3 regions of the Streptomyces sp. NPDC029139 genome follow, and region 3 is predicted to be linked to each of the others. Evidence: riboswitches for the same ligand, from Rfam matches in the RefSeq annotation. Region 3 holds a riboswitch; each other region holds the start of a gene.

Region 1 (4,157 bases), on a different contig from region 3:
CAGCTGCCGGGCGGGCCCTGGGGGTGGCCGCAACGGCGCGCGCACCCGGAGAAGTGGACGGGGAGGCCGGCGGAGCGACCCGGTACGGCATCGGCGCGGACGTCGGCCAGGGACTTGGCACAGCCGGGGCGTCCGGTGCAGGCGCCGACGCCGGCCCAGGGGGAGTGGGGGTCGGTGATCAGGCCGTACGCGTCGAGTTCGCGCAGCCGTCGCGCGGCGGCCGTCCGGTCGGGGAAACCGGTGACGACGGCGCCCCGCCAGGGCGTGAGCCGTACCTCGCCGCCGCCGGCGGCCAGGGCGCGCAGCTGTTCGGCCGTCAGCCGGCCGAGGGGCGCGAGGACCGAGACGGCGCTCTCGCCGAGCACTCCGGGCGCGGGCGGTTCACCGTGCGGGAGTTCCCGCGCGGCGACGGGCTCGGCCGCGATCCCGGCCCGGGCGAGCGCGCCGGCCAGATCCGGCTCGTGCCCCTCGGGCAGTTCGCGGACGCGCCAGGCGCCGTTCCCCGCCGCCCGGGCGGCGGCCAGGAAGGCTTCCGCGGCGGCGAGCGCGGCACGGGGCGCGTCGGTGGCGTCGATCCGGAGGACCTGGGCGCCCACGCGGAGGTACGCGCCGGGGCCGGGGCGCGCTTCGGGGCGTGGGGGCGTGTCCGCGCGCGAGGCGTCCGCGCCCGGGGCGCCGTCGCCACCGTCGGACGCCGAGGATCCAGGTCGGAACGGCCCGACCGGTCCGCCGGGTCCGTCCGGTCCGCCGGGTCCGACCGATTCGCCGAGCCCGACCGGCCCGTCCGATCCGTCCGATCCGCCCGTTCCGTACGGGGTTCGGACCCCGTCCGTGCCCTCGTTGCCGGGCGCACAGGCCCGCGCTGCGATCAAGGTCACATCTCCGCCGAGTCCGGCCACGTCCCCCCGGCCGTCGTCCAGGACGAAGAGGAAACGGCCGGAAAGGGCTGCCGTCCCCTCCCGCGCGCACAGCAGCGCGTCCAGCTCACGCGCCCACAACTGCACGTCACCGCCGCCGAGTCCGTCCAGTCCCGCGGCCGGTGAGGCCACCACGTTCCGGACGCGTTCGTGGGTCGGGGACGGCAGGAGCCCGGCCGGTGCCAGCAGCTCCGCCAGCTCCGCGCCGCAGCCCTCCCCGAGGCCCCGCAGTTCCACGTTCCCCCGGGAGGTGACACTGACCCGGCCGTCGCCAAGAACCTCCGCCGCGGTGGCCAGCACCTCGACCTGACGTGACGTCAACAAGCCTGCGGGCAGGCGGAGTCGGGCCAGGCGGCCGTCGTCGGCGGGGTGCAGTCGGAGCGCCCCGGGGCAGGCGTCGCCACGGTCCCGTATGAGGGGTTCGCCCGGGTTGGGCGTGGTGGGTGGGGTGGGCGGCATGGCGGCGAGCATACCCACGTGAATCCGCGTGACCACCGGGTGTGATCCGGCCAACCCCCCAGCCCGGCGGGGGCAGGATCTACTATGCAGAACGGCATGGGGTCCCAGGGCCCCGGGGAGGAAGCCCGGTGAGAATCCGGCGCGGTCCCGCCACTGTGAGCCAGGTCGCACCCGCGTCCCGGTGAGTCAGGAACTCCCGCCGTCCACACGACCACCCGGGGCGCGGACAACCCCGAGGAAGGCCTGCGCTCGCATGCGAATTCTGTTGCTGTCGCACTCCGACACCGACCTGCTCAGCGCCCGCGCGGCCGGCGGTCCGGTCACGTACCGGTTCGCCAACCCCTCCCGCCTCGCCCTCGGGGGCACTTCCGGGGGAGAGCTCCCCGGCCTCCTCGACGGCGTCGACCTCGTCCTCGTACGGCTCCTCGGCGGTCTGCGGTCCTGGGAGGACGGCCTGGACGCGCTGCGCGCGACGGGCCTGCCGCTGGTCGTGCTCTCCGGCGAACAGGCTCCCGACGCCCAGCTCATGGAGACCTCCACCGTCCCCATCGGCGTCGCCACCGAGGCGCACGCCTACCTCGCGCACGGCGGCCCGGGGAACCTGGAGCAGCTGGCGCGCTTCCTCTCCGACACCGTGCTGCTGACCGGCCACGGCTTCGAGGCCCCGGCCGCCGCGCCGACCTGGGGTCCGCTGGAGCGCGAGCCGCGGCGGACCGACGGCCCGACGGTCGCCGTGCTCTACTACCGCGCCCACCACATGAGCGGGAACACCGCCTTCATCGGCTCCCTCTGCGAGGCGATCGAGGACGCCGGCGCCCGCGCCCTGCCCCTCTACGTCGCCTCCCTGCGCGCCCCCGAGCCGGAGCTGCTCGACCGCCTGCGCGGCGCCGACGCGATCATCACCACCGTCCTCGCCGCCGGCGGCACCAAGCCCGCCGAGGCGCAGGCGGGCGGCGACGAGGAAGCCTGGGACGCGGGCGCGCTCGCCGCCCTCGACGTACCGATCCTGCAGGCGCTCTGCCTCACCGGCTCGCGCTCGGCCTGGGAGGAGAACGACGAGGGGCTCTCCCCGCTGGACGCCGCCAGCCAGGTCGCCGTCCCCGAGTTCGACGGCCGGCTCATCACCGTCCCGTTCTCCTTCAAGGAGATCGACGAGGACGGCCTCCCGGCGTACGTCGCCGACACCGAGCGCGCGGCCCGCGTCGCCGGGATCGCCGTCCGCCACGCACGCCTGCGGCACATCCCGAACGCCGAGAAGAGGCTGGCGCTGGTCCTCTCCGCGTACCCGACGAAGCACTCGCGGATCGGCAACGCGGTCGGCCTCGACACCCCGGCCTCCGCCGTCGCCCTGCTGCGACGCCTTCGGGACGAGGGGTACGACTTCGGTCCGGTCGAGGAGATCCCCGGCCTGGTCTCCGGCGACGGCGACGAGCTGATCTACGCCCTGATCGAGGCCGGCGGCCACGACCAGGACTGGCTGACCGAGGAACAGCTCAGCCGCAACCCGGTCCGTATCCCGGCCGCCGACTACAAGCGCTGGTACGCGACCCTGCCCGAGGAACTGCGCACGCACGTCGAGGAGCACTGGGGCCCTCCGCCCGGCGAGATGTTCCTGGACCGCTCCCGCAACCCCGAGGGCGACATCGTCCTCGCCGCCCTGCGGCGCGGAAACCTGCTGATCCTCATCCAGCCGCCGCGCGGCTTCGGCGAGAACCCGATCGCGATCTACCACGACCCCGATCTCCCGCCCTCCCACCACTACCTGGCCGCCTACCGCTGGATCGCGGCGCGCGCCGAGGACGGCGGCTTCGGCGCGGACGCCATGGTCCACCTCGGCAAGCACGGCAACCTGGAGTGGCTGCCGGGCAAGAACGCGGGCCTGTCCGCCGCGTGCGGCCCGGACGCGGCGCTCGGCGACATCCCGCTGATCTACCCCTTCCTGGTCAACGACCCGGGTGAGGGCACGCAGGCCAAGCGGCGCGTGCACGCGACCCTCGTCGACCACCTGGTGCCGCCGATGGCGCGCGCCGACTCCTACGGCGACATCGCGCGCCTGGAGCAGCTGCTCGACGAGTACGCGCAGATCTCCTCCATGGACCCGTCCAAGCTGCCCGCGATCCGCGCGCAGATCTGGACGCTGATCCAGGCCGCGAAGCTCGACCACGACCTGGGCCTGGAGGGCCGCCCGGAGGACGACGGCTTCGACGACTTCCTGCTGCACGTCGACGGCTGGCTGTGCGAGGTCAAGGACGCGCAGATCAGGGACGGTCTGCACGTGCTGGGCGGAGCGCCGACCGGCGAGGCCCGGGTCAACCTGGTCCTGTCGATCCTGCGTGCCCGGCAGATCTGGGGCGGTACGCAGGCCCTGCCGGGTCTGCGCGAGGCCCTGGGCCTGGACGAGTCGGCCGCGACCCGTACGACCGCCGACGAGGCGGAGGCGACGGCGCGCGCGCTGGTCGAGGCGATGGAGGCCGCGGACTGGTCCGTGGACGCGGTCCCGGCGGTCGCCGAGGCCCACGGCCCCGACGTGGCCGCCGTGCTGCGGTTCGCCTGTGAGCAGGTCGTGCCCCGCCTCGCCGCCACCACCGACGAACTCACGCACGCCGTGCACGCGTTGGACGGCGGCTTCGTACCGGCCGGGCCTTCTGGATCTCCGCTGCGCGGTCTGGTCAACGTGCTGCCGACCGGCCGTAACTTCTACTCCGTCGACCCCAAGGCCGTGCCGTCCCGCCTGGCGTGGGAGACCGGCCAGGCGCTCGCCGACTCGCTCCTGGAGCGCTA
Region 2 (4,157 bases), on a different contig from region 3:
CGGGGACCACGGGGCGTCCGGCTGGTGACACGGGCGGGCGGGGCGGAGGGGAAGGGTGCCGCCCGTGTGCCGTGACGGCACGGCTTCCGGGGGTTCCGGGGTGACCGCATCGTGGACAGAAGCGTGCCGGGGAACGCTAAGCGGAATCTCCGGACACTGGATCGGGACACCACGCAGCCCGACCCAGTTCACCTTCCGTTCACTCAGGTTGCTTACGTTCGTCGAGCCACTGACGTCGAACGATTGCCTGGGTAAATGGAACACATCACGCTGCTGCTCGCGATTGTGGTCGTGACAGCTCTCGTGTTCGATTTCACGAACGGTTTCCACGACACCGCCAACGCGATGGCGACGACCATCTCGACCGGTGCTCTCAAGCCCAAGACGGCGGTGGCCATGTCCGCCGTGCTCAACCTGGTCGGCGCGTTCCTGTCGGTGGAGGTTGCCAAGACGATCTCCAAGGGGCTCGTCAACGAGGAAGGCATCCAACCCGAGGTCATCCTCGCCGCGCTCGTCGGCGCGATCCTCTGGAACCTGCTGACGTGGCTGGTCGGTCTGCCGTCCAGCTCCTCCCACGCCCTGATGGGCGGCCTCATCGGCGCGACCATCGCCTCGATCGGCTTCAGCGGAGTCAACGGCGGGGTCGTCGTCACCAAGGTCCTCATCCCGGCGGTCGCCGCCCCGCTCGTCGCCGGTCTGGCCGCGATGCTCGCCGCCCGCCTGACGTACCGCCTCGACAGGAACGCCGGCAAGAAGACCACGGAGAAGGGCTACCGCGCCGGTCAGATCGCCTCGGCCGGTCTCGTCTCCCTCGCCCACGGCACCAACGACGCCCAGAAGACAATGGGCATCATCACCCTGGCCCTGGTCGCCGGCGGCGTCCTCGCCCCCGGCTCCAACCCGCCGGTCTGGGTCATCGTCTCCGCCGGTGTGGCGATCGCCCTCGGCACCTACCTCGGCGGCTGGCGCATCATCCGCACGATGGGCAAGGGCCTCACCGACCTCCAGCCGCAGCAGGGCTTCGCCGCCCAGACGAGCGCGGCCACGGTCATCCTGGCCTCCTCCAGCCTCGGCTTCTCGCTCTCGACCACGCACTCCTGCTCCGGCGCCGTCATGGGCGCGGGCCTGGGCCGCAAGGGCGGTGTCGTCCGCTGGTCGACCGCCACGCGGATGTTCGTCGCCTGGGGCCTGACCCTGCCGGCCGCGGGCCTGGTCGGAGCCGGCGCCGAGTACGTCGCCCGGCAGGGCGACTGGGGCGTCTACACCGTCGCGGCCTTCCTGGTCGCCTCCTGCGTCGCGATCTGGCTGGTCTCCCGCCGCCAGGTGGTCGACCACACCAACGTCAACGACGTCGACGCGGAGCCCGCGGGCGTCGTGACGACCGCCATCGCGGCCGTCACCCCGCCGCCGTCCGGTTCCGTCGCCGCCGTCGCGGACGAGGACCTGAAGACCACCATCCCCGCGCCGGCCCCCACGGACCCGGCGGCCCCCGCCGCCCCGACTGCGCCCGCATCGGTATAAGGAACGAAACGACATGAAGATCGACTGGGCAGCTCTCGGCTCCGTCTTCGGAGTCAGCCTCGTGGCGACCGTCGCCCTCGTGGGCCTCTTCACCCTCGGGATCGTCGGCCTCTCCAAGCAGGAGCAGGCCGCCGCCCAGGGAGGCTCGGCCACCCTGGCGCGCACCGGCGCGTACGCCTGCTTCGCCCTGTGCGCGGCGGCCGTCGTGTACGGGATCTCCCTCATCATGGGCTGACGCAACACGCTTCGACGACCGGGCGGGCCGCACCTTCGGGTGCGGCCCGCCCGGTCGTCGTTCGCGGTCGTCGTTCGGGCCTCGTGTGGTGCTTCGCACACTGTCTCACCGCAGGTCACAGGTGAGTTGACGGGTGTTCGCGCAGCGTGGTGGACTTCCGGGGCCAATACGGCGGCAAGTAGAGGAAGTCCGGTGCGAATCCGGCGCGGTCCCGCCACTGTGACCGGGGAGTCGATCCCCGGGAGCCAGGAACTCTCGCCGCCGGTCACGTCGATCCAGGGCGCGGACCCTGAGTGAGGACACAGCGCCATGCCCGGCCGCAGAGCAGCCACAGGTGTATTCGCGTACGGCGCCGCCGCCGGACTGGCCGCGGACCTGATCCTCGGCGACCCCCGCCGCGGCCATCCCGTCGCCGCTTTCGGACGGGCCGCCGGCTCCGTCGAGAGACGTCTCCGGCGCGACCACCGCGGGTGGGGCGCCCTCCACACGGCCGTCTGCGCGGGCGGTACGACGGCCCTCGGGGCCCTCGCCGCGCGTGCCGTACGGAACCGTCCCGCCGCCTCCGTCGCCCTGACCGCCGCCTCCGTCTGGGCCGTCGTCGGCGGTACGACCCTGGGCCGGGAGGCCCGCGCCATCGGCGGGGCCCTGACGGCCGGGGACCTGGACGTGGCCCGCGAGCGGCTGCCGCATCTGGTCGGCCGTGATCCGCAGGCCCTGGACGGACCGGCGATGGCCCGCGCGGTCGTGGAGTCCGTCGCCGAGAACACCTCGGACGCCGTCGTGGGCGCCCTGGTCTGGGGCGCCGTGGCGGGGGTTCCGGGCCTCCTCGGCTTCCGGGCCGTGAACACGCTCGACGCGATGGTCGGCCACAAGTCCCCGACGTACCGGCGCTTCGGCTGGGCCTCGGCCCGGCTCGACGACGTGGTCGGCTGGCCGGGCGCCCGGCTGACGGCCGCGCTCGCGACGGTCGCGGGCGGCGATCCCCGAGGGGCCCTGCGGGCCTGGCGCGCCGATGCGGGCAAGCACCCGAGCCCCAACGCGGGCCCGGTGGAGGCCGCGTTCGCCGGGGCCCTCGGCGTACGGCTCGGCGGGACCCTCTCGTACGGCGGCCGGGTCGAGCACCGGCCGGTGCTGAACGGGGAGGGCCGGGACGTGGACATCGCGGACATCGAACGGGCGGTACGGCTGTCGCGCCGCGTGACGGCGCTGACGCTCGCGGTGTGTGTGGGTGGACGGCTGGCCGTGACGGCCATGAAGCGGAGGCAGGCATGACGGGCGGCGGGCGGATGCGGAGTGGCGGACTGCTGGTCGCGGGGACCACGTCCGACGCGGGCAAGAGCGTCGTCACGGCGGGCATCTGCCGCTGGCTGGTCCGGCAGGGTGTGAAGGTCGCCCCGTTCAAGGGCCAGAACATGTCCCTGAACTCCTTCGTGACGCGGGAGGGCGCGGAGATAGGCCGGGCCCAGGCCATGCAGGCACAGGCGGCCCGGGTCGAGCCGACCGCGCTGATGAACCCCGTGCTGCTGAAGCCGGGCAGTGACCGCTCCAGCCAGGTCGTGCTGATGGGCAAGCCGGTCGGCGAGCTGAGCGCCCGCGGCTACCACGGGGGCCGGCAGAAGGAGCTCTTCGAGCCCGTCCTCGCGTGCCTGGAGGAGCTGCGGGGCACGTACGACGCCGTGATCTGCGAAGGCGCGGGCAGTCCGGCCGAGATCAACCTGCGGCGCACGGACATCGTGAACATGGGCATCGCGCGGGCCGCGCGGCTGCCGGTCCTCGTCGTCGGGGACATCGACCGCGGCGGGGTGTTCGCCCAGTTCTTCGGGACGACGGCGCTGCTCTCGCCCGAGGACCAGGAGCTGGTCGCCGGCTACCTCGTGAACAAGTTCCGGGGTGACGTGACGCTGCTGGAGCCGGGCCTCGACATGCTGCACGGACTCACCGGACGCCGGACGTTCGGTGTCCTGCCGTACGCGCACGGGCTCGGCATCGACGAGGAGGACGGGCTGCGGGTCTCCCTGCGGGGCGCGGTCCGCGAGTCGGTCGTGGCGCCACCGGTCGGCGAGGACGTGCTGCGGGTCGCGGTGTGCGCCGTACCGCTGATGTCGAACTTCACCGACGTGGACGCGCTGGCGGCCGAACCGGGCGTGGTGGTCCGGTTCGTGGACCGGGCCGAGGAGCTCGTCGACGCGGACCTGGTGGTCGTGCCCGGGACGCGGGGGACGGTCAGGGCGCTGGCCTGGCTGCGCGAGCGAGGGCTCGCCGACGCGCTGGCACGGCGGGCGGCGGAGGGCCGGCCGGTGCTCGGCGTCTGCGGCGGCTTCCAGGTCCTCGGCGAGCACATCGAGGACGAGGTCGAATCGAAGGCGGGGGCGGTCGACGGGCTCGGACTGCTGCCGGTACG
Region 3 (4,157 bases):
TGAGCAGGAGCGGTCAGCAGGAGCGGGAACGGGCGAGCGTGCCGAGCACGCGCAGGTGCGGCCGGTCGTCGCCGTCCGGGTGGGTGACCGTCACGCGGACCCCGTAGACGTCGGCGATCAGCGCGGCGGTCAGCACCTCGCGCGGCGCTCCGGCGGCCACCACGCGCCCGCCGGACAGGACGACGATCGAGTCGCAGTACATCGCGGCGAGGTTCAGGTCGTGGAGGGCCACGATCGTGGTGACCGGCAGCCCGGACACCAGGTCCAGGAGATCGTGCTGGTGCTGGATGTCGAGGTGGTTGGTGGGTTCGTCGAGGAGGAGTTCCCTCGGCTCCTGGGCGAGGGCCCGGGCGATCTGGACGCGTTGGCGTTCGCCGCCGGACAGGGTGTGCCAGGGCTGTTCCGCGCGGTCGGTGAGGCCGGTGCGGTGCAGGGCGTCCCGTACGGCGTGTTCGTCGGCGGCCGACGGGGGCGACCAGGCCCGCCGGTGGGGGATGCGGCCGAGGCGGACGACCTCGGCGACGGTGAGCTCGACGAGGGTGTCGGCCTGCTGCTCGACGACCGCCACGCGCCGGGCGACGTCCCGGCGGCGCAGGTCCCCGAGGGGCCGGCCGTCGAGGGTGACGAGACCGGTTGACGGCTCCAGGACTCCGCAGAGCAGCTTCAACAGCGTCGATTTGCCGGAGCCGTTGGGTCCGAGAAGCGCCGTGGTGGTGCCGGGCTCCGGGGCGATGTCGACCCCGTCGACGATCAGTCGCCCGCCGGCGGTGCGCGCGACGCGTTCGGCGCCGAGTGTCGTGGAGTCGGACGTCACGGGAAGGGGGGCCATGGGGCCGGGTGTCATCGGTGGGCCCTCCGGCTCCGGTACAGGACGAGGACGAACGCGGGGACGCCGACGAGCGAGGTGACGACGCCGACCGGCACCTCCTGGGGTTCGAGGACGGTCCGGGCGAGGGTGTCGACGCAGACCAGGAAGACCGCGCCCCCGAGGGCGGTGACGGGCAGCAGCCGGCCGTGGCCGGGGCCTACGAGGGCGCGGGCGGCGTGCGGCAGGACGAGGCCGACGAAGCCGATGGCGCCCGCGGAGCTGACCAGCGCGGCGGTCAGCAGCGCGGTGGCGCACAGCAGGACGAGCCGGGCACGGGCCACCTGGACGCCGAGGGTGGCCGCCGCGTCCTGCCCGAACGCGAGGGCGTCGAGGGTACGGGCGTGTCCGAGGCAGACGGCCAGGGTGAGGGCGAGGACGGCGAGGCAGAGCCATACGTCGCTCCAGCCGGCACCGCTGAGCGAACCGAGCAGCCAGAACAGCACGCCGCGGGTCGTCTCGGCGTCGGCGGAGGTGACGACGACGAAGGAGGTGAGCGCGGAGAACAGCTGCATCGAGGCGACGCCGGAGAGGACGACCCGGTCCGGGGTGCCGCCCAGCGTGTGGCTCAGGAGGAGCATCGCGGCGAAGGAGCACACCGCCCCCGCGAAGGCGCCCGCGGAGACGGACAGCACTCCCCCGCCGACACCGAGGACGACCACCAGAACCGCTCCGGTCGACGCTCCCGAGGAGACGCCGAGGACGAAGGGGTCGGCGAGCGGATTGCGCAGCAGGGACTGCATCACGGCGCCGCAGAGGGCGAGACCGGCCCCGCAGACGGCGGCGAGGAGAGTGCGGGGCAGCCGCAGGTTCCAGATGATGCCGTCCCGGATCGGGCCGATGCCGGAGGGGCTGCCACCGAGGTGGGAGGCGACCACGGAGGCCACGTCACCGACGCCGATGTCCGCCGGTCCGATGGTGATGGCCACGGCCAGGGAGAGGACGAGCGCCGCGCATCCGGCCGTGAGGCGCAGCAGGACGGCGGTCACTTCGTGAGGCCGTGCGCGCGCAGGGCGGCGGAGACCTGTTCGATGCCCTCGACGGTACGGATGGTGGGGTTCATGGCCTGACCGCTGAGGAGCACGTACCGCTTGGCGCGCACGGCGTCCATCGTTTTGGTGACGGGGTCGGACTCCAGGAACTCGATCTTCTTCGCGGCGCTCTCCCCGGACTGCGCCTTGCGGGTGAGGTCGCCGATCACAAGGAGGTCGGGGTTCCGGTCGGCGACGGACTCCCAGGTGATCTGGGGCCATTCCTCGGTGGTGTCGTCGAAGACGTTCTCGGTGCCGGTCTCCCGGGTGATGATGCCGGGCGCTCCGCAACATCCGGCCATGTAGGGGGACTTGGCGTCGGAGAACCAGTAGAGGACGCTGACGTCGGCGACGCGGAGGCCGGCGGTGGCGTGGGCCACCCGGGCCTTGAGGCGGGCGATGAGCTCCTCGCCGCGCTTCTCGACGCCGAACACGCGGGCGAGGTCGCGGACTTCGCCGTAGACGGTGTCCATGGCGAGCGGCGTGGTGCGCTTGCCGTCGCCTCCGCCGCTGTTGTCCTTGCCCACGCAGTCAGCCGGGGAGAGGTAGGTGGGGACGCCGAGCTGCTCGAACCGCTCGCGGCCGGCGACTCCGCCCTTGCCGAGGGTGGAGCCGAAGGAGGCGGCGACGAAGTCGGGTTCGGTGTCCAGCACCTTCTCGAAGGAGGGGTTGTTCTCCGCGAGCCTCGGGATGCCGGAGGCGGCCTTCTCCAGTCCCTTCATCACCGGGTCGGTCCAGGTCGCGGTCCCGACCATGCGGTCCGCGAGGCCGAGGGACAGCATGATCTCGGTGGTGCCCTGGTTCAGGGAGACGGCCCGGCGCGGCCCGCCGGGCGGGATCTCCACGGTGCGGCCACAGTTCTCGAGTGTCCGCGCCGGGGCGGACGAGGCCGGCCCGGCCTCGTCGGCGGCGCCGCAGCCGGTGAGGAGCAGCGCTCCGGACACGAGCAGGGCGAAGGAACGGGGGGTGCGGGCGAGAGGCACGGCTCATCCTCGGCGTCGAGGGCCCATACGCGGGGCCCGTTTCGTACGGATTCGCCAGCAGGTCTTCGGACTCGGGGTCATCCGGACGGGACGCCTTCCCGGCCCGGTTCCCCGGTCCAGTGACTTCGTGCCCCGCCCGTCACCCTCACCGCTGCGCGTCAGCTCCGGATTCGCACCGGATTCCCTGACTCGCGTACGTCACGCACGTGAGTTCGACTGGCTACGGCAAGCTACCACAGCGCCTGTCCGCCCCTCCGTACGCCGACGGGGCGGCGGTGGGAGGGCGCGCGACCCCTTCGGGATCTGTCGCACCGCTCCACCGCCGCCCCGTTCACCGGGCCCCGGACGCGCCGGGTCTCCGAGGTGGCCCTCCGTGGGGCCTCCCGGGTCAGACCACGGGCGTCGGGAACGTCGGGTACTCGACGCCGGACACGTGCTGGACGACGCGGATGACCTGGCAGGAGTAGCCGAACTCGTTGTCGTACCAGAGGTAGAGGATGGCGTTGTCGCCGTCGACCTTGGTGGCACCGGCGTCGACGATCGAGGCGTGGCGCGAGCCGACGAAGTCCATCGAGACGGCGTCGGGGGCCGTGGTGAAGTCGATCTGGCGCTTGAGCGGCGAGTGCAGCGAGACGTCGCGGAGGTAGTCGAGGACCTCCTCGCGGGTGGTCTCGCGGCCGAGCCGCAGGCTCAGGATCGCGATCGAGACGTCCGGCACCGGGACACGGATCGAGCTGCCGGTGATCGGCGCCTTGAGCTCGGGCAGCGCCTTGGCGACGGCCGACGCGGCTCCGGTCTCGGTGATGACCATGTTGAGCGGCGCGGAACGGCCGCGGCGGTCGGCCTTGTGGTAGTTGTCCAGCAGGTTCTGGTCGTTGGTGAACGAGTGGACGGTCTCCACGTGGCCGCGCAGCACGCCGTACTCGTCGGCCATCGCCTTCAGCGGCGGGACGATCGCGTTGGTGGTGCAGGACGCGCAGGACAGGATCTGCTCGTCCGGCTTGATCGTGTCGTGGTTGACGCCGTGCACGATGTTCGGGACGTCGCCCTTGCCCGGGGCGGTCAGGACGACCTTGTCGATGCCGGGGCGCAGGTGCTTCGACAGGCCCTCGCGGTCCCGCCACTTGCCCGTGTTGTCGATGAGGATGGCGTCCTTGATGCCGTACGCCGTGTAGTCGACCTCGGAGGGGTCGTTGGCGTAGATCACCTTGATGGTGTTGCCGTTGGCGACGATCGTGCTCGTCGCCTCGTCCACCGTGATGGTGCCCTGGAACTGGC

The links. A riboswitch is a leader RNA that binds a small molecule or an ion and turns the genes downstream of it on or off. The one in region 3 is predicted to bind cobalamin.
Region 1: another riboswitch for cobalamin. It lies ahead of cobN (cobaltochelatase subunit CobN); the one in region 3 lies ahead of ACZ4VW_RS09995 (ABC transporter substrate-binding protein).
Region 2: another riboswitch for cobalamin. It lies ahead of ACZ4VW_RS04420 (cobalamin biosynthesis protein); the one in region 3 lies ahead of ACZ4VW_RS09995 (ABC transporter substrate-binding protein).

The regions. Positions count from the first base shown of each region.
Region 1 covers NZ_JBVHWN010000004.1:361,530-365,686, forward strand. Annotated here, with positions in the region: gene ACZ4VW_RS12700 (cobalamin biosynthesis protein CobG) at 1-1,388, opposite strand, end outside; cobalamin riboswitch at 1,455-1,591, shown strand; gene cobN (cobaltochelatase subunit CobN) at 1,630-4,157, shown strand, end outside.
Region 2 covers NZ_JBVHWN010000002.1:61,862-66,018, forward strand. Annotated here, with positions in the region: gene ACZ4VW_RS04410 (inorganic phosphate transporter) at 256-1,521, shown strand; gene ACZ4VW_RS04415 (hypothetical protein) at 1,535-1,756, shown strand; cobalamin riboswitch at 1,912-2,033, shown strand; gene ACZ4VW_RS04420 (cobalamin biosynthesis protein) at 2,066-3,028, shown strand; gene ACZ4VW_RS04425 (cobyric acid synthase) at 3,043-4,157, shown strand, end outside.
Region 3 covers NZ_JBVHWN010000003.1:451,104-455,260, forward strand. Annotated here, with positions in the region: gene ACZ4VW_RS09985 (ABC transporter ATP-binding protein) at 14-829, opposite strand; gene ACZ4VW_RS09990 (FecCD family ABC transporter permease) at 841-1,854, opposite strand; gene ACZ4VW_RS09995 (ABC transporter substrate-binding protein) at 1,851-2,879, opposite strand; cobalamin riboswitch at 2,919-3,115, opposite strand; gene ACZ4VW_RS10000 (glyceraldehyde-3-phosphate dehydrogenase) at 3,268-4,157, opposite strand, start outside.